2 regions of the Pseudosulfitobacter sp. SM2401 genome follow, and region 1 is predicted to be linked to the other one. Evidence: riboswitches for the same ligand, from Rfam matches in the RefSeq annotation. Region 1 holds a riboswitch; the other holds the start of a gene.
What was found. A riboswitch is a leader RNA that binds a small molecule or an ion and turns the genes downstream of it on or off. The one in region 1 is predicted to bind cobalamin.

Region 1 (10,143 bases):
ACGAAACGCCAGATAGGCAAAGGCTGACACCATGCAACCTGACCAAAACACAGCCCAGAATTTCTTCTCCAAGCTTGGCATCGACCTGCGATTGTTGGGCATGATCGGCGCACTTGCCGTTCTGTGCATCATGTTCGATTTGATCACTGGCGGACGGTTTTTGACCCCGCGCAACCTGTTCAACCTGTCGGTTCAAACGGCCTCTGTGGCGGTCATGGCCACGGGCATGGTGTTTGTCATCGTGACGCGCAACATTGACCTTTCGGTGGGGTCGTTGCTGGGCTTTATCGGCATGGCCGCTGCCGCGATCCAGGTGCACGTACTGCCAGACATTGTTGGTCTTGGGCACTGGTCAATCTGGATCATCGCCGCTGTTTTTGCGGTGCTCATGGGTGCTGTGATCGGGGCCATGCAAGGGTGGATCATCGGCTATCTGACCGTACCTGCGTTCATCGTGACGCTCGGTGGTTTCCTTGTGTACCGCGGCGCGATGTGGTGGATCACCCAAGGCCAAACGGTCGCCCCTCTTGATCCGTCATTCCGCCTGATGGGCGGCGGCGCGGATGGGACTTTGGGCGAGACACTGTCTTGGATATTCGGGCTGGTCGCATCGATTGCCGCCGTCGGTCTGATCCTCGCCAGTCGCCGTCGCAAGGCCAGCCACGGCTTTACCGTCAAACCCGTCTGGGCCGAAGGCATCCTGATCGCCCTCGCAGCAGGTTTGATCCTTGGCTACGTCTGGATCATGAATTCCTACAAAATCGCCAAGGGCGCGCTGCCCCGCATTGCCGAAGCACGCGGCGTCGAAATGGTCGACGGTCTGGTGCTGAACCACGGCGTCGCGATCCCCGTCATCATCCTGCTGGGCGTCACGATTGTGATGACGCTGGTGTCGACCCGGACGCGGTTCGGGCGTTACGTTTACGCGACTGGCGGCAACCCCGAGGCGGCGGAATTGTCCGGCATCAACACCCGGCTTTTGACGGTCAAAGTTTTCTCGCTGATGGGCGCGCTGACCGGCATCTCAGCAATCATCGCCTCGGCCCGATTGGGCGCGGTTGACGTGGGTCTCGGCACGTTGGACGAGTTGCGCGTGATCGCAGCAGCCGTCATCGGCGGCACCGCATTATCAGGCGGATTTGGTACGATCTACGGGGCGGTCATCGGCGCGCTGATCATGCAAACGCTGCAATCTGGCATGGCTTCGGTCGGGGTGGATGCGCCGCTGCAATCCATCGTGGTTGGCATGGTGCTGGTTTTTGCCGTCTACATCGACATCGTCTATCGCCGCAAAACCGGCGCATAAGGGAGAGATCAAATGAGCACGCAAACCCCTCTTGTCGAACTTAAAAACATGTCGATTTCCTTTGGCGGCGTTCATGCCGTCGATGACGTCAGCGTCGATCTGTACCCGGGCGAAGTCGTGGGCTTGCTGGGCCACAACGGTGCGGGCAAATCCACTTTGATCAAGATGCTCTCGGGCGCTTACGCCGCGGACAGCGGTGAAATCCGGATCAACGGCAAAGTCGCGACCATCCACAATCCGCGTGACGCGCGTCGCTACAATATCGAGACGATCTATCAAACGCTGGCTTTGGCAGACAACCTGGACGCGGCGAGCAACCTGTTTTTGGGGCGCGAATTGGTCACGTCCCTTGGGTTCGTTGATGACGATGCGATGGAATCCGAGGTCCGCAAAATCATGGCGCGGCTGAACCCGAATTTTCAGAAATTCAGCGATCCGGTTTCGGCCTTGTCAGGTGGGCAACGCCAGTCCGTCGCCATCGCGCGCGCGGTGTATTTTGACGCCAAAATCCTGATCATGGATGAACCCACGGCCGCACTTGGGCCACAGGAAACCAAAATGGTGTCCGAACTGATCGAGCGCCTTAAATCCGAAGGCATCGGCATCTTTTTGATCAGCCACGACATCCACGATGTGATGCATTTATGTGACCGCGCATCGGTCATGAAAAACGGCAAACTGGTCGGCACGGTGGACGTCAAGGACGTGACGGATGATGACCTGCTCGGCATGATTATCCTGGGCAAACACCCACATGGTGCAGACGGCAAATGAGCATCGGCGCAACCCTTGTCGCTGATGTCGGCGGCACCAACACGCGGCTTGCTTTGGCGGATGCGAACGGCTTGATCACAGGCAGCACGCAGCGCTACGCCAACACCGCAGTGCAGGGATTTTCTGCCGCCGTCGGCACCTATCTTGCAACGCAGTCCAACACCAAACCGACGGCGATGTGCGTGGCGATTGCTGGGCCTGTGACCAACGGACACGGGCAGCTTACCAACCGGCAAGACTGGCAGTTCGACGCCTGCGCCTTGTCGCAAACGCTGACGATTCCGCGCGTCACTTTGATCAATGATCTGGCAGCACTTGGATACGCACTGCCTGATTTGCCGCCTCGTGTTATCCACCAGATCGGCGGGGCTACCGCGCAGAACACGCAGGCGCTGGTCGTCGGGGTTGCCACTGGTTTCAACGTCAGCCTGTGCCAGAACGGGCAGGTCTACGAGGCGGAACTTGGGCATGCCAGCTTGCCAAGTTCCGTGATGGAGGTTTTGCGCGCAAAGATCGGCGTACACGCAAACGGCTACACCTCCGTCGAGGCGCTTTTTTCAGGCAAAGGGCTGGAACAGCTGCATCAATTGCTCGGCCACGCGCCTCTTTCTGCGGTGGACATCACCAGTCAAAAAGGCGCGACCTTGTCGTTGTTCACCCAAGCGCTTGGCGTCATGTGCCGCGAGTTGACCTACCAATACATGCCGCTGGGCGGGCTGTATTTTAACGGCTCACTCGCCCGTGCCGTTTTGCAAGGGCAGGGTGCCCAAGACATCGCAATGCACGCAGCCCAAGACACCGCGTTTGCCGGTCGCTTTGGCCAAGTTCCACTGTATCTGATCACCGAAGACACCGCCGCCTTGTACGGCTGCGCCCGCTATTTGCGCCTGAACGCCGGTTGACTTGAGCGCGCAAATCGCAAATGCCTGAGGCTCCAAACCCCAAAGGCACCGTCATGACACATACCCCGACAAACCGGCTGCTGATCTGCGCCACATGCGAACGCGCAGAAGGGCGCAGTGCGCGTCAGGATTGCGCGCAAATCCGTGGGGCGCTGAAACTGGCGGGGCTAAGCGATCAGATCGAGGTCGAGGCAACGCCGTGTTTGGGCGGTTGCACCCATCCGGTCAACATCGGTTTGCAAGGGGCCGGCAAGGGCAGCTACGTGTTCGACAGCATCGACACGCAAAGCTTTGAGGCCGAAATTGTCACCCTGTGCCAGATGTATTTGGACCTGCCCAAAGGCTGGATCGAAGACGCGCGCCCTTTGGGCAAGCTGCGCGACAACCTGCGTGCCCGCATTCCGGCGTTGGATTAATTCGTCACCGGAATTGACACGCGCAGCAGTTCATTGCCCACAGCCAAGGGGCGGTGATCGTTGGAATTGAGCTCGACTTCGACAGTCACATCGCCTTCGGGCAAATGTTCGATGTGCAGCCAATTCCCATAAATCCGCGCGATTTTCTCACCGTTCACATAGGCATGCGCGTGGCCTTCACCGTCGACGTGGGTCAGGCTGGCGCTTTGCGGTGTGAACCGGAAATTCGTGACTTCGATTTGCAGGTTCCAGCCGGACATCGGGTCTTTGACCACGGTTGCCGCGACTGTCGGTGCGTTGTCGTCGGCGGGTAGTGAAATTGGTTGCATCGCTGCGTGGTCATGCCCGTTGCTCTGCATCGCGCCGTGATCCGTGGCATGGTCGTGACCATTCAAAGTGACGCCATAAGACGCGGCCACCAAAAAACCGATGCCTGATCCAAAAACCAAGCCGATCACCAACAACATCATTCGACGATCCATCATACGATCCTTCTTTGGGAATGGACGAAGAGCCTAAGCCGCTTCGCCTTCTTTGTTCCAGAAATACGCGCAAAATGCACCAAGAATGATCCAAGCCGCCAGTCCGATGCCCAAAGAACGGGCAGCAAACAGCGCGCCCAGTTCAGTCGGAACCGGCCCTGCAAATGCATCAGGCTGCGGTGCCCCAACGATATGCGGCAACATCAGCAGCAGGGCAGCCGCCGCGATCCCGTACATGTTGAATCGAAAGGCCAGTATCCACATCGCACCAGCCGCCATCGCAACGGTTGCAAACCACCAGAACTGGCGCAGTTGAACGTCTGCGGCAGCGACGCCCGGAACTTCGGGGGGCAGGGACATCGCAGGGGCCAGCTGGGCTGCGACAAAGCCGGCCAAACCCCAGATCATACCCATGCGCGGCGTGACCAAAGCGTCGTCTGCCGTGCTCATCACTGCAACAAGGATCAGCGCGTAGCCGCAATAAACCATCATCGTGAACAACACGCTTAGGCCGTTGCGCATCAGATCAAAGCCGGGCAATTCAGGCGTCGCCGTATTGGGCAGACCGCCGAAATGAACCAGCTGACCGGTTTCATAAAGTTCAGCGTGCAATAGAACAGGTTGCACGAATGCGAGCTGCAGCAGGGCGACAAGCAACCCAGCCACAGCACCAGCGAACACCGCGCTGGTCACAAGACGTGAAAACATTTTAGTGGCAGGGAAAGCCGGTTGCGTGACGCACGTCGTGTGCTGCGTCGTGCAAAGCAGCCGCTTGAACGTGGCCGGTTACAAAAATAATTCCAACGCCCATCAGCACGGCAAATGCGGCTGTCAGCAGGTTGGAACGTGCAGAGGTTTGTGGGGCCGCGATGGCTTTTACGTTCGTGTTCATCTGTCTTCTCCTTGCTGTCACACCCGACAGCGTTAATTACGTTTCAGCCCGGCAGGTCTCCTGGCTTGCGTGTCATCACGTGGCTCTGACCTTCCCTACCCAATCATTGGGCAAGTGGTATTTTCAAAGCCCGCTCTTCGCATACAGTCGCGGGGGCGGCCTGGGCATCAGTTGTCTTGAACCTAACCCAATTCCCTCTTCGTTTGTCGACAAAACCGACAAACACCAAGCCCTTTACGTCTAACTGCTTTGGAACGAGTCGCGCAAGAGGCGACTTACGTGCGGCGGCGCAATAAATACGCGTCCATGATCCAGCCGTGATCGGCGCGGGCCTGTGCACGGGTTTCGATGATGTCCGCACAGACGTCTGCCAGCGGGCCGGACCGGATCACTTGGTTCTCCATCCCCAAATAGGCACCCCACCAGATGTCGTAGTCTGCCAAGGCCAAGGTTTGGAAGGCGCAGTTTCCATCCAGCATGAACACTGCCGTATCCGCATCTTTGGGCCAGCCATGGTCGCGTAATTGACGGCCTGTGGCCACAACAAACGGCGCGCCAATGTCGTTGATCGGGATGGCATGGGCGGCGGTAAGCGCTTGTAAAGACGTGATGCCTGCGATCACTTTGATCTTGGGGTAGGGCGTTAGGCGCGACGCGATCCGCAGCGAACTGTCGTACAGCGACGGATCCCCCCAGATCAGCAGGGCCGCAGTTTCGGCCGTGCCGGCAGCCGCTTTCCACGCCTCGGCAATCGCGTCGTGCCAAAGATCGACGTTGTTCAGATAATCGCCATCAGCTGCGCGGGTGGGCAGATCGAATTCGATGATTTTTGCGGCACAGTCTGGCGCGACAGTGTCGATGATCTGACGGCGCAAATCCGCGAGGTCGGATTTTTGATCGCCCTTGCGCGGAATCAGAATCGTTTCGGCCCGCTGAATGGCGCGCGCGCCCTCGAATGTCAGGTGGTCTGGATTGCCAGTCCCGATGCCGATCAGGGTCAGTTCACGCATCGTCATCATCCGCAAGCGGGCCGTACAGGATCAGGGCAGCGGCGGTGCCGATTTCGGAGGCCAAATCATCGGCCAATTGTTGGATCGTGGTGCGGCGCAAAACTTGGTCAGGGGTGCTGACGGCCTCGGCCAACAAGGCGGGCGTGTCGGCGGGCAAACCATGGGCAATCAACTGCGCGGCAAGGGCGGGAAACGTGCGTTTGCCCATGAACACAACCGTGGTCGCCTTTGGGTCGGCCAATGCGGTCAAGTTCGCATCATCGGGCAGCATGCCGTTCACGTCATGGCCGGTCACAAACTGCACACGACGCGCGGTCAAACGACGGGTCAGCGGAATGCCAGCAGCGGCTGCGGCGGCACAAGCCGATGGAATTCCTGGAATAATTTCGTAGGGGATGCCCGCAGCTTTCAGTGCAACCATTTCTTCCTCGAGGCGACCGAACATGCCACCATCGCCGCTTTTCAAGCGAACAACGCGCGCGCCTGTGGCCGCGTAGTCAACCAGCAATTGCGACACGTGGGACTGTTTGGGCGATGCGCGACCGGCGCGTTTGCCGACGCCAACCAGATCCGCGCCCGCCGCCGCATGGGTCAGGATCGGGCCAGAGGACAGGTCGTCAAACAGCACCGCTTCGGCCCGTTTCAAACGGTCCACGGCCTTAAGCGTCAGCAGCTCTGGATCACCGGGACCGGAGCCCACAAAGCTGACAAAACCCGTCACGATTCTGCCTCGGCGATCAGGTGGAAAAACGTACCGGTCGTGTGGCCTTTGATCGATCCGGTTTCGGGCACGGGCGCACCTTCGGCGTCCAAAACCTCGGCCAAGGGGGCATCCGGTTCTTCGAGGATTGTCGAGTAGTGGAATTCGTGCCCGCGCAAAGTCGCGCCTGCCTCGAACCCCGGCATTGGCGCACCAAGCTGCGCCTTACGATACCCCAAATGGAACTTTCGTTTTTCATACGAGGTCACCAGCCCGAGCAGTCCGAGCATCTCGTGACTGTTGCCTTCTTTGTCGATCAGCGCCTGACCCAGTGCCATGTAGCCACCGCATTCGCCGTGAACGGGCCGGGTTTCGGCGTGCTGAAGCATCGCCTTACGAAACGTCTGGGCGGCGGCCAATTGACCTGCGTGCAATTCCGGATAGCCACCGGGCAACCAGACCAGATCAGCGTCTGCTGCGGGGGCCTCATCAGCCAGCGGTGAAAACGGTGTGATCTCTGCGCCCGCCGCGCGCCACCCTGCCAGCAAATGCGGGTAGGTGAACGAAAACGCCGCATCTTGGGCCAGCGCGATTTTCTGCGCAGGTGGTTTCGGCAAAGACCCGGGCACCAGCGTTTCGCCGCCTGTTGCTGCCGCTTTGATCGCCTCTAGATCGACGTTCTCGCGCAAGAAATCAGCGTAGCCGGAAATCGCGGCCTCAAGGTCGGGATGTTCGAAGGCTTGGATCAGCCCAAGGTGGCGTTCGGGTAGGGCCAGATCACCGCGACGGGGCAAGCTGCCGAGCACTTTGATGCCATGCGCCTCCATCCCCAAACGGGTCAAACGTTCGTGGCGCGGGCTGGCAACGCGGTTCAGGATCACGCCGGCAAAATTCAGATCGGGACGGTATTCGCGAAAGCCCAAGGCGACGGCGGCGGCCGATTGTGCTTGGCCCGAAACGTCGATCACAAGGATCACGCCCCAGCCCATTTTGGCCGCCGTTTCAGCGCTGGTGCCGTGACCGGTTTCGCCCGCAAACGCGACGCCGTCGTACAGGCCCATCGAGCCCTCGGCGATAACAATGTCGGCCCCTGCGGATTGCGCCGAAATCGCGCCAAGCAACCCTTCGTTCATCGCCCAGGTGTCGAAATTAAACGACGCACGACCAGCGGCTGCCCGGTGGAACGCGGGGTCGATGTAGTCAGGTCCGCTTTTGAACGGTTGCACGGCCAGACCGTCTTGGGCCAATGCACGCAACAACCCCAGCATCACCGTGGTTTTTCCAGTGCCGGAACTGGGCGCTGAAATCAGCAGACCTTTTGGTGGATTACTCATCTTTTTCACTCCAGCTGGCCCACGGGCTGTCGGCGGTTTGAGGGCGGTAGCGGCGGTCGTAGTCGGTGGAATACAGGCAGCTTTCGTCGAAGCCTTCGCCCGCCAACGCAGGGCCAACAAGGATCAACGCGGTGCGCGCGATTTGGGGCGTGATGACGTCTGCGATGGTCGACAGGGTCGCGCGGATGATTTGTTCGTCCGGCCAAGAGGCGCGGTAGACAACGGCCACGGGGCAGTCATCGCCGTAATTCGGGGTCAGATCGGCCACAACCGTGTCGAGGTTCTGGATTGACAAGTGGATCGCGAGGGTGGCGCCAGTGGCGGCGAAATTGGTAAGGCTTTCGCCCGCGGGCATCGACGATGCGCGCCCTTGCGTGCGGGTCAACACGACGGATTGGGCAAGGCCTGGCAGGGTTAATTCCGTGCCCAACGCGGCGGCGGCCGCGGCAAATGACGGCACACCGGGCGTCACGCTGACGGGGATTTGTGCGGTGCGCAACCGGCGCATTTGTTCCCCCATCGCGGACCATACGGACAAGTCGCCCGAGTGCAATCGCGCAACGTCTTTGCCTGCGTCCGTGGCAGTTTGGCAGGCCGCAATGATCTGGTCTAAATCCATGCCAGCGGTATTGATGATTTCGGCCCCCTCAGGGCAATGGCCGAGGATTTCCTCGGGCACAAGCGACCCCGCGTACAGGCAAACTGGGCAGGCGGCGATGATGTCGCGGCCGCGCAAGGTCAGCAGGTCAGGCGCGCCGGGGCCTGCGCCAATAAAGTGAACGGTCATGGGGTGGCTCCTTTGGCAATGGCGCATGTGGCGGTGCGGTCATCTGATATTTTACGGGTGGCAAGCAGGGCGGCGTTTGGGCCAGCGGCGGCAAGCGCTGCGGCCTCGGCCACCGATCCGATGCGACGCATCATGCGGCTGACAACGGACTGCGTGTGGGTTTGGACGGCTTCCAATTGATGCGGCTGGATTGGCAAAACCAACAGGCCGCGCGATTTGGCAAAGTCCAAAATGACGGGTGCTTTGATCTTGTCTTCGGGCGTTGCGAGCACGGACACAGAGGTCGCGTAGCCCGTCGCGTCCAGCGCATCTGCCAGACTGTCGGGCGTTGCCTTGCTGTTGAATCCGAGCCCGGCGACGATCATCGTGTCACGCTCCATTGCACAATCGGATAGGCGCTGGACCAGCCGCGTTTTGACCCCAGCGGTTTGGAGTGCGCCAGTTCGATCCGCAGCAATTCGCCGCCCCTATGACCATGCCATTTGGCAAGCAACGCCTCGGCCTCTAGCGTGACGGCATTGGCAACGATGCGGGTGCCCATCGGGACCGTTTGCCATAGCGCGTCCAGCAGCTGTTGACTGACGCCGCCACCGATGAAAACGACATCGGGTTTTGGCAATCCTGCGATGACGTCCAGCGCCGCGGCGTTGACGATCTTTAGACGGTCCACCCCCAGATGGAGTGCGTTCTGCGTGGCGCGTTCGGCGCGAGTCGGATCAACCTCGACCGCCGTGGCGCTGAGCGAGGGATGCGACAACAACCATTCAATCGCGATGGAGCCCGAGCCTGCGCCGAGATCCCACAAATGTTCGCCAAATGCAGGGGCCAAGGCCGACAATGTCAACGCGCGCACCGGACGTTTGGTGATCTGACCGTCGTTTGCAAACAGCGCGTCAGCGCGACCGCTCGCGTGGGTGAATTCCGCGCCTTTGCCCGAAATTTTCAAGGCGACACACACAGGGTGCGCGATGTCTGCGGGCAATGTGGCAGGCACCGCTGTGCGAACCTTTTGGCGCGGACCACCCAAGGCCTCCATCACCGTCATCTCTGTGTCGCCAAATCCAAGCCCCTCAAGGTAGGCCCCCAAATCAGCCACAGCCGCACCGTCGCGCAGCAACACAATCGCCTGTGCATCGTGCCCCAGATGCGGACGCAAACGCGACAGCGGCGCGGCATGCAAACCAATGCAAATGGTGTCCTCAAGCGGCCAACCCATGTGCGCGGCGGCCAGGGAAAACGTCGCCGGACCTGCCAGCGCACGCCATTCGGCTGGCGCAAAATTGCGCGCCAAAACCGACCCGGCACCGTACCAAAACGGATCACCAGAGGCCAAGACCACCACGCGGTGACCACGCAAACCTGCCAAAATGGGAATGCCGTTTGAAAACGGGATTGGCCATTCGATGCGGTCGGCTTTGAGGTCAGGCAACAACGCCAAATGGCGCGGTGCCCCCATGATGATTTCGGCGTCCTCAAGGGCTTTCAGGCTTGCGGGGCTCATGGCTTCTGGTCCATCTTCGCCCAAGCCCACAATGGTTAA
Region 2 (10,143 bases), 2.0 Mb from region 1:
AGGCACCCCCCTCCGGATCGCAAAGTGATGGGTATTGTAAGGGATATTTATGCCAGCCCCATGGTCCGAATGTCCCAGATCGAACTTGCAGAGCGCCTTGGGTTGGAACGGACACAAGCCCTGCGGCATTTCAAATCCACAACCGGCCAAACATTTCGGAAATTCAAGATCTGGGCTGCAATTTTGGCGACTGCCCGTAGTGCGCATCAAGGCGAGCGCATTGGCATAGCGGGGGTCGATGCCGGGTTTTCAGATGCGGCGCATACGGCGCGTACAGCCATGACAACGTTCGGCCTGACACCCACAAAAGGCCTGTCTGGTCTGACCAGGATGCAAACTCTGGACTAGATGCTAAACGGTTTGATCACGCACCACTGCCCGCAAAATGATCACGTCTTTGATGATCGATTTGCAGGCCTTAGTGCCGTCCAGATCACGATTTCTGCCGCCAAAAGATTGATCACCCACGACCCAATCATCAGCCCGTCGCGGGCAGGTCCCGTTGCCTCGTAACCAACAAAAATGATCCAACTGATGCCCACAAAGGTTTGCGTCGACGCACCTTGACCAATCGCATAGGCGCGCAGCATCGCGGCACTGTGTTGAAAGACATTGCGCGACCTGATTGCAATTACGGCCCCGATGATAAAACCGATCATCAAGACCCCCAAAACGATCCGCACCCAATAAAGTGGACGCCCTTGCAAGGTGTCGGGAAAGGCAAAAAACAGTGTCATCCACAAGCCACTGATCGCTGCGACACAGCCCGCGATTGCAACGACGCGACCGATCAGGCGATGCGCTGTGGGGTGATGACGCCGGATGCTCGGAAAGAATTGAAACGCGCCGGCAATGCAGAACAAAACACTGCTGAAAATGTGGAGCATGATTGGCGCAGGAGAAAGCAAAGCCCGAGGATTTTCGGGCGCGATTTGCGGTCCACCTGCAAGTTCCAGAACCCGGATCAGACCGCCAATTGCCGGAATGAATGAAAAAGCGACGATCAGAGCGAAGGCGATCCACTCGGTTCTTTTTAGATGCCGCACGGAATTTCCTTTGGCAAAGATTGGAAGGCGAGGGCGCGTTGTGGGGTTGGCAAATGCCCTCGGACATGCGCGGCCATCATCAGATCAAAGGGCTGATCCGCACAAGGTATCGTCGGCATGCGCGGCCTTTGGGACCCAAGTTGTAACGTCATGTTTTATCCATCTAAAGTTAGTCGACGCGCGAAACATAGAGCTCTGATCGCCAATACGGAATTGCGCATCTTTCTTGTTTTGGTATACGTAAATGATGGAGTGGAAACGATCAGCTTTCGATTGGAACCAAGCGCGGGCGTTTCTTGTCACCGCTGAGGAGGGGTCGTTATCCGCCGCTGCTCGTGCACTTGGATTGACGCAACCAACGCTGAGCAGACAGGTTGCCGGTCTCGAAGATGCGCTGGGCGTGACACTGTTTGAACGGACATCGCGGGCACTTTTGCTAACCCGGTCTGGCGTCGAATTGCTTGCGCATTTTCGCACGATGGGTGACGCGGCAAACAGCATATCCGTGGCCGCAACGGGACAATCCCAAGCGGTCGTGGGGCATGTGTTGATCTCTGCCACAAACTTGATGGCGACGCATTTCCTGCCGCCGATCCTAAAGGAACTGAGCAAAACCGCGCCAGACCTACAGATCGAGGTGATCGCGTCAAATAAGCTGAGCGATCTGCGGCGGCGTGAGGCTGATATTGCGATCCGTCACGCGCGCCCCAAAGACGAGACACTGTTTGCCAAGCGGCTGCGTGACACAACCGCGCATCTTTTTGCCTCAAAGCAATACCTTGATGAGGTTGGCCGCCCCAAGACGCTGGCTGATCTTGAACGTTTGAAATTCGTCGGGTTCGATCAGCCGGAACTGCGGCTTGGGTTGATGGCGTCACGGGGGGTGAATCTGACCACCAGAAATTTCAATTTTTCGACCTCAAGTGCAACGCTTGCTCTGGAACTTGTGCGCCAAGGTTTTGGCATTGGCATTCTTCCGATCGAGATCGGGGCGGCCCATCCAGAGCTTGAAAATCCATGTCTCGCGTTTGAACCGATCAAAATCGAAACTTGGGTGGTCGCCCATCGTGAACTTAAAACAAATCTGCGAATTCGCTTGGTTTTTGATCTGTTGGCACGCGGTTTAGGATAGAAACGACACCTGTTGTCCATCGCGTTAATTGCCGATGGTCCTGTGCCCTTCGTGTGCGGCGTAATCCTCAGGCCGGTTGGTGAAAACGCAGGAACCGGCTGCCGTCGTGTGGGTCGGTGACAAAACGCGCGTGGACGCCAAATGTCCGGTGCATCAGGTCAGGCGTTAATATGTCGTGGGGACGCCCAAGTGCGATAAGCTGACCGTGGTGCATCACGCCGATCCGGTCACATTGCGTTGCGTGATTTAGATCGTGAAGCGCGACAATGCTGGTGATCTCAAGAGTGTGGACCAACGACAGGATCGACAGTTGATGACGAATATCGAGGTGGTTCGTCGGCTCGTCCAGCAGCAACACTTTGGGGTCTTGCGCAAGCGAGCGGGCGATGTGCACCCGCTGTCGTTCGCCGCCAGACAGCGTGTGCCAATAACGGTCAGCATAAGACGTCATTTCAACGGCGCAGAGCGCGCTTTGAACGCTGGCTGTATCAAATTTTGACCAGCGCCCAATCCCGTTAAGCCACGGCGTTCGGCCCAGTTCGACCGCATCGCGCACAGTGATCCGGTCCGTCGTTTCTGCGTGTTGTTCCACGAATGCGATAGAGCGGGCGATCTCGCGTTGGCCCAGCGTGGAACAACAGACCCCGGCCAGTAAAACCGATCCGGTGTGCGGCTTTTGAATGCCCGCCAGCATCTTGAGAAGCGTAGATTTCCCGGACCCGTTGGCACCAACCAGACCAAGCGTTTCACCGGTGACCACCTCTAGGGTGACGCCGGAAACGATGGATGTGCCGCGCACCGACCATCCAAGATTGTGACAAGACAGACTCATCTTGAATGGTGCCCCCGTATCAAAATAAGCGCAAAGGCAGGCGCGCCGACAAGGGCTGTGATGACCCCGATGGGCAAAACCTGACCCGGAATAAGAACGCGCGACAAGATGTCCGAGGCAATCAAAAAGACCGCTCCGGCCAGGGCGGATGCGGGAACAAGGCGTTCGTGACGCGCCCCCACAACGAGGCGCATGGCATGCGGGATCACCAGCCCGACAAAGCCAATCGATCCGACCATCGACACCATCACGGCCGTCATCAGCGCCGTGATCCCAATCAACAAAACCTGAACCCGCCGCACGGAAATCCCGAGAGAGGCGGCACTGTCCGCCCCAAAGGTGAACGCATCCAAGGCGCGAATATGCCAAACGCAAACGATGACCCCCAACAGCGCCGCCGGTATGGCAAAAACCGCGTCGTCCCACCGGACACCGGATAGGTTGCCAAGCAGCCAGAACATGATCCCGCGCGCCTGTTCTGCATTCGCGGATTTTGCAATCACAAAGGCGGTGAGCGCATTGAACAGCTGCGATCCGGCGATGCCCGCAAGAATAATCACGCCTGCTGCTTGCACCCCCGTTCCGCCCCCAGCCGCACGTGCCAGCACCGCCACAACGACAAAGGCCAAAACTGCGCCCGCAAATGCCCCAACCGCGAGCGACACCGCACCAGCCCCGATGCCGGCGACGGTGACGGCGACAGCTCCGGTTGAGGCCCCGGCGGAAATGCCCAATAAATACGGGTCCGCGAGCGCATTGCGCAGCAGGGCCTGCAACACGACCCCCGACAACGCCAGCCCCGCGCCACAACATGCGGCGACAACGGCTCTGCTGAGACGGTATTCCCAGATGATGCCCTCATCAATGCGCCCCACAGGATAGCCAGCCCCGAAAAGCTTGTTGGCGATCACTTGAAAGACGGTTGCAACCGGTATTCCGGTTTCTCCGATGCAAGCACCCGTGATGATCGAAATCACAAGCACGACAGGTGCAAGCCACCCCAGTCTGACGGGGCGCGGGCGTGTCAGTACTGCGGCATCGGTCAAGACCCGAACTCGAATGTGCTGAGTGCCATCGCCAAGGTTTCCAGACCAAATATCGTGCGCATGGTCGCGCTCATGGCGTGGGCATCCATGACGACGACGCGGCCCTTTCGCACTGCTGTCATCTGGCTGGCAACGGGATCTGTGCGCAGAAATTCAAGTTTCGCCTCAATGTTGTCGGCGGGGTAGCGGCGGCGATCCATCTCGGCAATGACCAGAACTGTCGGGTCGGCGCGGGCGATCGTTTCCCATCCGACAGTCGGCCATTCCTCGTCCGATTGCACGACATTTTCGATGCCAAGCTGGTCCATCATGTACCCCGGCGCGCCCATCCGTCCGGCCATGTAGGGATCAGTCTGAAGATCGGCGGACGAGAACCAAAAGGCGGCTGTTATGTCGTCGGGCAGAGCAAGGTTTTGCGCCATTTCGATTGCGTCCGCCTCACGGGATTTGAGACTTGCGACCAGTTCCAAACCTGCGTCCTGAACGTCATAAATCGCCGACAGTTCTTTGATGCCTTTGTAAATCGAGCTGGGCGTGAATGTGCCCGTGCGCGTGCCGTCACCGCCGGTCGTGTTGTCCTTGGTGTCGCAATCCGCGGGGATCGTGTAGGTCGCGATACCCAGATCGGCGAACATTTCGTGGGTGCCGACGATGCCAGACGGGCCCACATGCCATTCGTACTGGACGGCGACCAAATCAGGATTTTTGCTCACGACGCTCTCGAAACTGGGGTCGTTGTCTGCCAAACGCTCGATCCGGCTGTTTGCGTCGGCGAATTCCGGCAGAACTGCGCTGAACCAGACCGAGGTGGCGACAACCTTGTCCGCAAGACCCAGAGCATAGATGATTTCCGTTGCCGATTGCCCAATGGTGATGGTGCTTTGGGGGGCGCGGTCAATCGTGATGTCGCGCCCGCAATTGGTCAGGGACAACGGGTAATCTGTAGGCTGCGCGGCAGCGCCCGTTGCAAAGGCGTTTACGGTGATGGCGGCGACAAGGGCAAATGCAGTCTGCATGTTGGTTTTCTCCTGAATTGAAAGACTGGGGGATTTGGAATGCGCAAATACGCGACGGGCGCTGCTGAAACGGCTGGTCATTGGACACATTCGTCTTTTGCGTAAATGAGGGCGGCAGGCACTTTTGCCAGTGGTGCGCTGTGTCGTTTTTCGGGGGGCGTTGTGGGGGAAAACCAGCCATCGTTGCGGGCGCGATACTGATCTGCAAACGCCACCAGATCGGACATATCCTGATCCGGGGCAATGTCCCCAAACAGGTAGGTGGCTTTTGCCGTCGCGTGATAGGCAACAGTGCACGGCCGGTCGCAACCTGCCATGCTGGCAACGCCAGATATTTCTAAATCAGCTGCGAACACCCCGCCTGCCGCGTCTAATGCGGCACGCAGGCGTGCGATCAGTTCAAGGCCGGGTTTACAGTCGGTCCCTTTGTGTCGGCACGATGTGCTTACGGAAATTGTGTGTTTTGTTCGGTCCATGCAGCCCTCCGCGGCGCAGCGGGGCTTGGATCGGAACATGTAAGTGCGCAGGCGCGTTGCCTGTAAAAACCATCATGGCCTCCAGTCCGGACACCCCGCCCGGTTCGAGTTTCATTGATGATGGCAGGTCTCCTGACTTGCGGGTCACAGCTTCCCCAATCCTTCCCAGCCTTTTGGCCAGTGGATCGTTCGGGGGCGCTCGCCGCTCACAGTTGCGGGGGCAGTCACGGAGTCGGTGCCAATTGGCTAGACCTCACCGTATTCCCTTTTCATCCCTCCACCCTTTGCGGGTTTTGAGAACCATCTGGGCGATATTTGCGCATAGCGTTCCGTGTCGTCAATCGAAATACAAACCGGAGGCTGATTGTTGCTGTTGGACCGGTGACATTTTGCGAAGGTCGGGTTGGTTTGGCCTACATGAATAAAACTGTCTCATTTTCAGGCAGCGCAGTATAGAAATGATCACAGACCTTTTGAGACACCCAATTTTGCTGAGAAATGAACCGCTTAAATGCTGACCCTCGCATCCCTTCCGCGTGATTTCCACGAAAACCCGTTTCAATATTACGATGCGCTTTTGAAACATGCGCCCGTGCATCCGCAACCGGATGGGTCGTTTATCCTGTCCAAACACAGCGATTTGGAGCGGGTGTATAAGGATACGGCGACGTTTACGTCTGACAAACAGGCAGCATTTGCGCCGAAATTCGGTGTCGGCTCGCCGTTGTTTGAACATCACACGACCAGCCTCGTGTTCAACGATCCGCCGTTGCACAGCCGTGTGCGCCGGATCATGGCGGGGGCGTTGGCACCGCGCGCAATTGCGCGGATGGAATCAGGATTGATCGAAACGGTTGACCACCTGTTGGCCCAAATGCCCCGCACGCCTGATTTGATCGAGGATTTCGCCAGCATCATTCCGATCCAGATCATCGGCAATCTGCTCGACATTCCCATGGAGGAACGCGCACCCTTGCGCGACTGGTCGCTGGCGATTTTGGGCGCGCTGGAACCGGTGCTGACGGATGCGCAACTACAGCGTGGTCACACGGCGGCGAGCGAGTTCAAAACCTACCTTCAGGACCTGATCGCGCGGCGCAAGGCGACCCCAGGTGATCCTGAAACCGACGTGCTGACGCGGTTGATCATCGGCGACACCCAAGGGCAGCTGAGCGAAATCGAGTTGATCCAGAACTGTATTTTCATCCTGAATGCGGGGCACGAAACCACCACCAATCTGATTGGCAACGGGCTGGCGTTGTTGCATGACAATCCCGATCAACGCGCCTTGGCGCTGGGCGATCCGGGCTTGATGGCGGGCGTGGTTGAGGAAGTGTTGCGCATCGCCTCGCCCAACCAGTTCGGCAATCGCGAGACCGCGCGCGAGGTTGAAATCGGCGGTATGACCATCCCGCAAGGCACGAACCTGCACCTGTGTATCGGGGCCGCAAACCGTGATCCTGACGTGTTTGCAGATCCTGCGCATTTCGACATCAGCCGCAAGCCGAACCGTCATCTGGCCTTTGCCGGTGGTCCGCATGTTTGCGTCGGGCTGACGCTGGCCCGCATGGAAGGGCGCGTTGCACTGCACCGGTTTTTGCAAGCCTTTCCCGATTACACAATCACGGGGCGAACGAGTGGTGGGCGCGTTCGGTTTCGCGGGTATTCTGCCATGCGCGCGCACCTTGCCCCCGACCTTTAAAGTTCAGAAAAAGCTAGACTTTTGCCACCATCCTCAGGCACATTGGCCATGTATATAGTGGCATGATCGACAGATGAGGGAAGATATGCGTATCAAAACAGTACTGACAGCCGGTTTCGGCCTGATGATGATGGGCGCAGCACCCGCATTTGCAGAAGCGAAAATCTATCCATATCACGGTGAAAACTTTTGCCCGGCAGGCTACCAGCCAATCACCATTTCCGGTGTTGTGTGCTGCGGTCAACCGAACCAGTCGATCTCGTATCAGCAGGCGAAAATGACGCCGGCACCACGCAAAGTGATCAAACGTCACGTGCACCGCGCCCGTGCGCAGGTCAACTGCACCGTCGGCACCAAAGGCTGCACATTTGACTAAGGTCTAGGCAATATGATGGGGCGGATCGATCTGTCTGCCCTTGCATCAGGCAAAATTAAACCGGCGCTTGGGGATCCCAGCGCCGGTTTTTAAATTTTGTGGATTGTCTCGGTGATCAGAGCAGTTGCAGCTCGCCTGCCATTTGACGCCCGTCGCGTCCTTCGCTTAGGTCATAGCTGACTTTTTGGTTGTCCGTCAGTCCGGTCAGTCCCGAGCGTTCCACAGCAGAAATATGCACAAACACGTCGCTGCCCCCGTCATCGGGCGCGATAAAGCCAAAACCTTTTGTGGTGTTGAACCATTTTACTGTACCGTTAGGCATATCCGGTGCCTCCTTTTAATTTGTAACCAAACCAGTGCTGCCAAAAGCGCTGGCGTCTTTGACTGGACACAACGCATCTGATTTGATGTGAGACGCCCAATACGTGCACAACAACATTGATCAGTCGGACAAAAAATCAAGAAAATTGGCGCGAAAAACTTAACGACGTTGGGTTAAAACGATGAATACGCAAGGAAAAATGATGAAGATTTATGGCCTGAAAAACTGTGATACCTGCCGTAAGGCGTTGAAAGCACTGGCGGGTTTCGAACTGGTTGATGCCCGGGCTGACGGGGTGCCCCAAGAGGTGCTGAATGCCGCCTATGCGCAGTTTGATGCCCAATTGTTGAACACACGATCGACCACGTGGCGGGGCCTCAGCGAGGCTGAGCGCGCAGGTGCGCCTCTGGATTTGATCGCGCAGCACCCTGCGTTGATGAAGCGGCCGCTGATTGTAAAAGATGATCAGATGTATCTGGGGTGGACCAAAGACACGCAAGCCGCCTTGGGGGTCTAGACGGGTTTCATCGGGGCCAAGGCGCGGTCAAACGACAGTGGTCCGGCCCCTTTGATCACCAGGATCAGCAACAGCAAAATCCAGAACGCGCGTTGATCTAAAATCAGCGCGCCGGACGTGCGGTCAAACCACGTGCCGATGTCTTTGGCCGCCACCCCGTGTCCCAAAACATCGACCACCGACTGCACGGCGATAAATCCGATCATGCCAAGTGCCGACAGGCGCGTCAGCACGCCCAAAACAATAAACAACGGCAAAATGAATTCGGCCCACGTGCCAACCAGCGCGATCATCCGATGTCCGATCGACAGCTGGGCCGTGTCATAGCCCAACGCCTCGACCGCTTTGGGGAACATCTGGATGTAGGCGCTGTCGGACAGGAAAAAGATGCCGGTCCACCCTTCGCCCAATTTGGTCAGGCCCGAAATCCAGAAATACATCAACAAAGTCGCCGCAAAGACCAAACGCGCAAGGGTCGGCAGCAGCCAGTCGGCCCGTTCAATCCGCGCGAAAAAAGCGTTGTGAAGATGGGTCATTCCTGTGATCCTTTGGTCAGCGCGTTGTTGGTCAGCAGCAGCGTTAACAGCGGCGTCAGATCAAACGTGGCGTCGGTTTGCAGGGCCTGCGCGTGTGCTGTGCCCAGCGTGTCGCCCTGTCTGACACTGACGATCCATTCGTACTGCGCGGGCGTCAATGGGTGCGGTTGTGGGTCAAATTCGGCGCGCGTGATCAGAACCGGTTGCGGGACAGCCTGCGGGGCAGGTGCATCCGGTTCGGTGTTAAATCGCCACAGATCAAACAGCGGCCAAACGGAGTGGATCAGCGCGGTTGCTGGTGCAAACGTCAACGTGGTTAGCGCAAGTTCCGCGTCATCAATTGCGAATGTGCTTGGGTCAATCGGGTCTGCATCTGCTGCGTGATAACTGTCGCGCAGGGCGATTTCCAACTGTGCGACATCTGCCAGATATCCGATGTGCTCCAACGGTGCAAAGCCGGCCAACAGGGTGGGCATCTGATCGCCGTACTGCATCATCAACGGCGACTGCGGCGGGTGTTGGTGTAAATAAATGTCAGCCAAGGATCCAAAGATCTGTTCGCCCAACAGCTTGACCAGAATAGGAAAATTGCGGGCCAATGCATCTTGCAAGGACGTGACGACGTTGTTGCGATAGACGTCGTAGCGTGATCCTGCGGGGTTGCCTGCACTGTCCTGCAATCCGCGGGGGGCATCACGGGCCGCATCGAACAAGGCCTCGCGGAACTGGGTTTGGACCTTCATTTTGTCGCGGCCTGATCAAGGGCCAAGGCTGCCACATCCGCCTGCGCGCGCAGCACATTCCAATCAGGCACATCGTTGTCCCATTCAACCAGCAGCGGTTTTGGTCCGGTTTTTTGCAGCGTATAAGCCAGTAAATCCCAGACCTCGGTCGAGGGCGCAGCACCGTGGCTGTCGATCAACAAAGGCGCGCCGTGGTCGTCTTGGTCTAGCGCGTGACCACCGACGTGCATTTCCCCGACGGCCGCGAGCGGGTATGCATCAATGTAGCTGTGGGGCGTGTAGCCAAGGTTTGTCGCCGAAATGAACACGTTGTTCACATCCAGCAGCAGCCCGCATTCCGTGCGCTTCACCAGTTCCGCCAGAAAATCGGTTTCGTTGTAGGTCGAGCTGTCAAACGCG

Region 2: it holds a riboswitch for cobalamin, as region 1 does, so the genes downstream of both, ACFIO0_RS11685 (DUF1636 family protein) here and ACFIO0_RS00715 (CbtB-domain containing protein) in region 1, are expected to answer to the same signal.

Annotation. Positions count from the first base shown of each region.
Region 1 is NZ_CP170633.1:136,049-146,191, forward strand. Features, by position in the region: gene ACFIO0_RS00685 (sugar ABC transporter permease) at 32-1,306, shown strand; gene ACFIO0_RS00690 (ATP-binding cassette domain-containing protein) at 1,319-2,080, shown strand; gene ACFIO0_RS00695 (ROK family protein) at 2,077-2,982, shown strand; gene ACFIO0_RS00700 (DUF1636 family protein) at 3,036-3,398, shown strand; gene ACFIO0_RS00705 (hypothetical protein) at 3,395-3,883, opposite strand; gene ACFIO0_RS00710 (CbtA family protein) at 3,914-4,588, opposite strand; gene ACFIO0_RS00715 (CbtB-domain containing protein) at 4,590-4,772, opposite strand; cobalamin riboswitch at 4,805-5,017, opposite strand; gene cobF (precorrin-6A synthase (deacetylating)) at 5,048-5,782, opposite strand; gene cobA (uroporphyrinogen-III C-methyltransferase) at 5,775-6,503, opposite strand; gene ACFIO0_RS00730 (cobyrinate a,c-diamide synthase) at 6,500-7,816, opposite strand; gene cobM (precorrin-4 C(11)-methyltransferase) at 7,809-8,603, opposite strand; gene ACFIO0_RS00740 (cobalamin biosynthesis protein) at 8,600-8,968, opposite strand; gene cbiE (precorrin-6y C5,15-methyltransferase (decarboxylating) subunit CbiE) at 8,965-10,143, opposite strand, start outside.
Region 2 is NZ_CP170633.1:2,352,437-2,362,579, reverse strand. Features, by position in the region: gene ACFIO0_RS11715 (helix-turn-helix domain-containing protein) at 1-348, shown strand, start outside; gene ACFIO0_RS11710 (DUF2306 domain-containing protein) at 390-1,046, opposite strand; gene ACFIO0_RS11705 (LysR substrate-binding domain-containing protein) at 1,291-2,178, shown strand; gene ACFIO0_RS11700 (ATP-binding cassette domain-containing protein) at 2,246-3,010, opposite strand; gene ACFIO0_RS11695 (iron chelate uptake ABC transporter family permease subunit) at 3,007-4,056, opposite strand; gene ACFIO0_RS11690 (ABC transporter substrate-binding protein) at 4,053-5,072, opposite strand; gene ACFIO0_RS11685 (DUF1636 family protein) at 5,150-5,548, opposite strand; cobalamin riboswitch at 5,653-5,868, opposite strand; gene ACFIO0_RS11680 (cytochrome P450) at 6,060-7,250, shown strand; gene ACFIO0_RS11675 (hypothetical protein) at 7,336-7,626, shown strand; gene ACFIO0_RS11670 (cold shock domain-containing protein) at 7,742-7,948, opposite strand; gene ACFIO0_RS11665 (ArsC/Spx/MgsR family protein) at 8,151-8,465, shown strand; gene ACFIO0_RS11660 (DoxX family membrane protein) at 8,462-9,001, opposite strand; gene ACFIO0_RS11655 (putative DNA-binding domain-containing protein) at 8,998-9,744, opposite strand; gene ACFIO0_RS11650 (DUF692 family multinuclear iron-containing protein) at 9,741-10,143, opposite strand, start outside.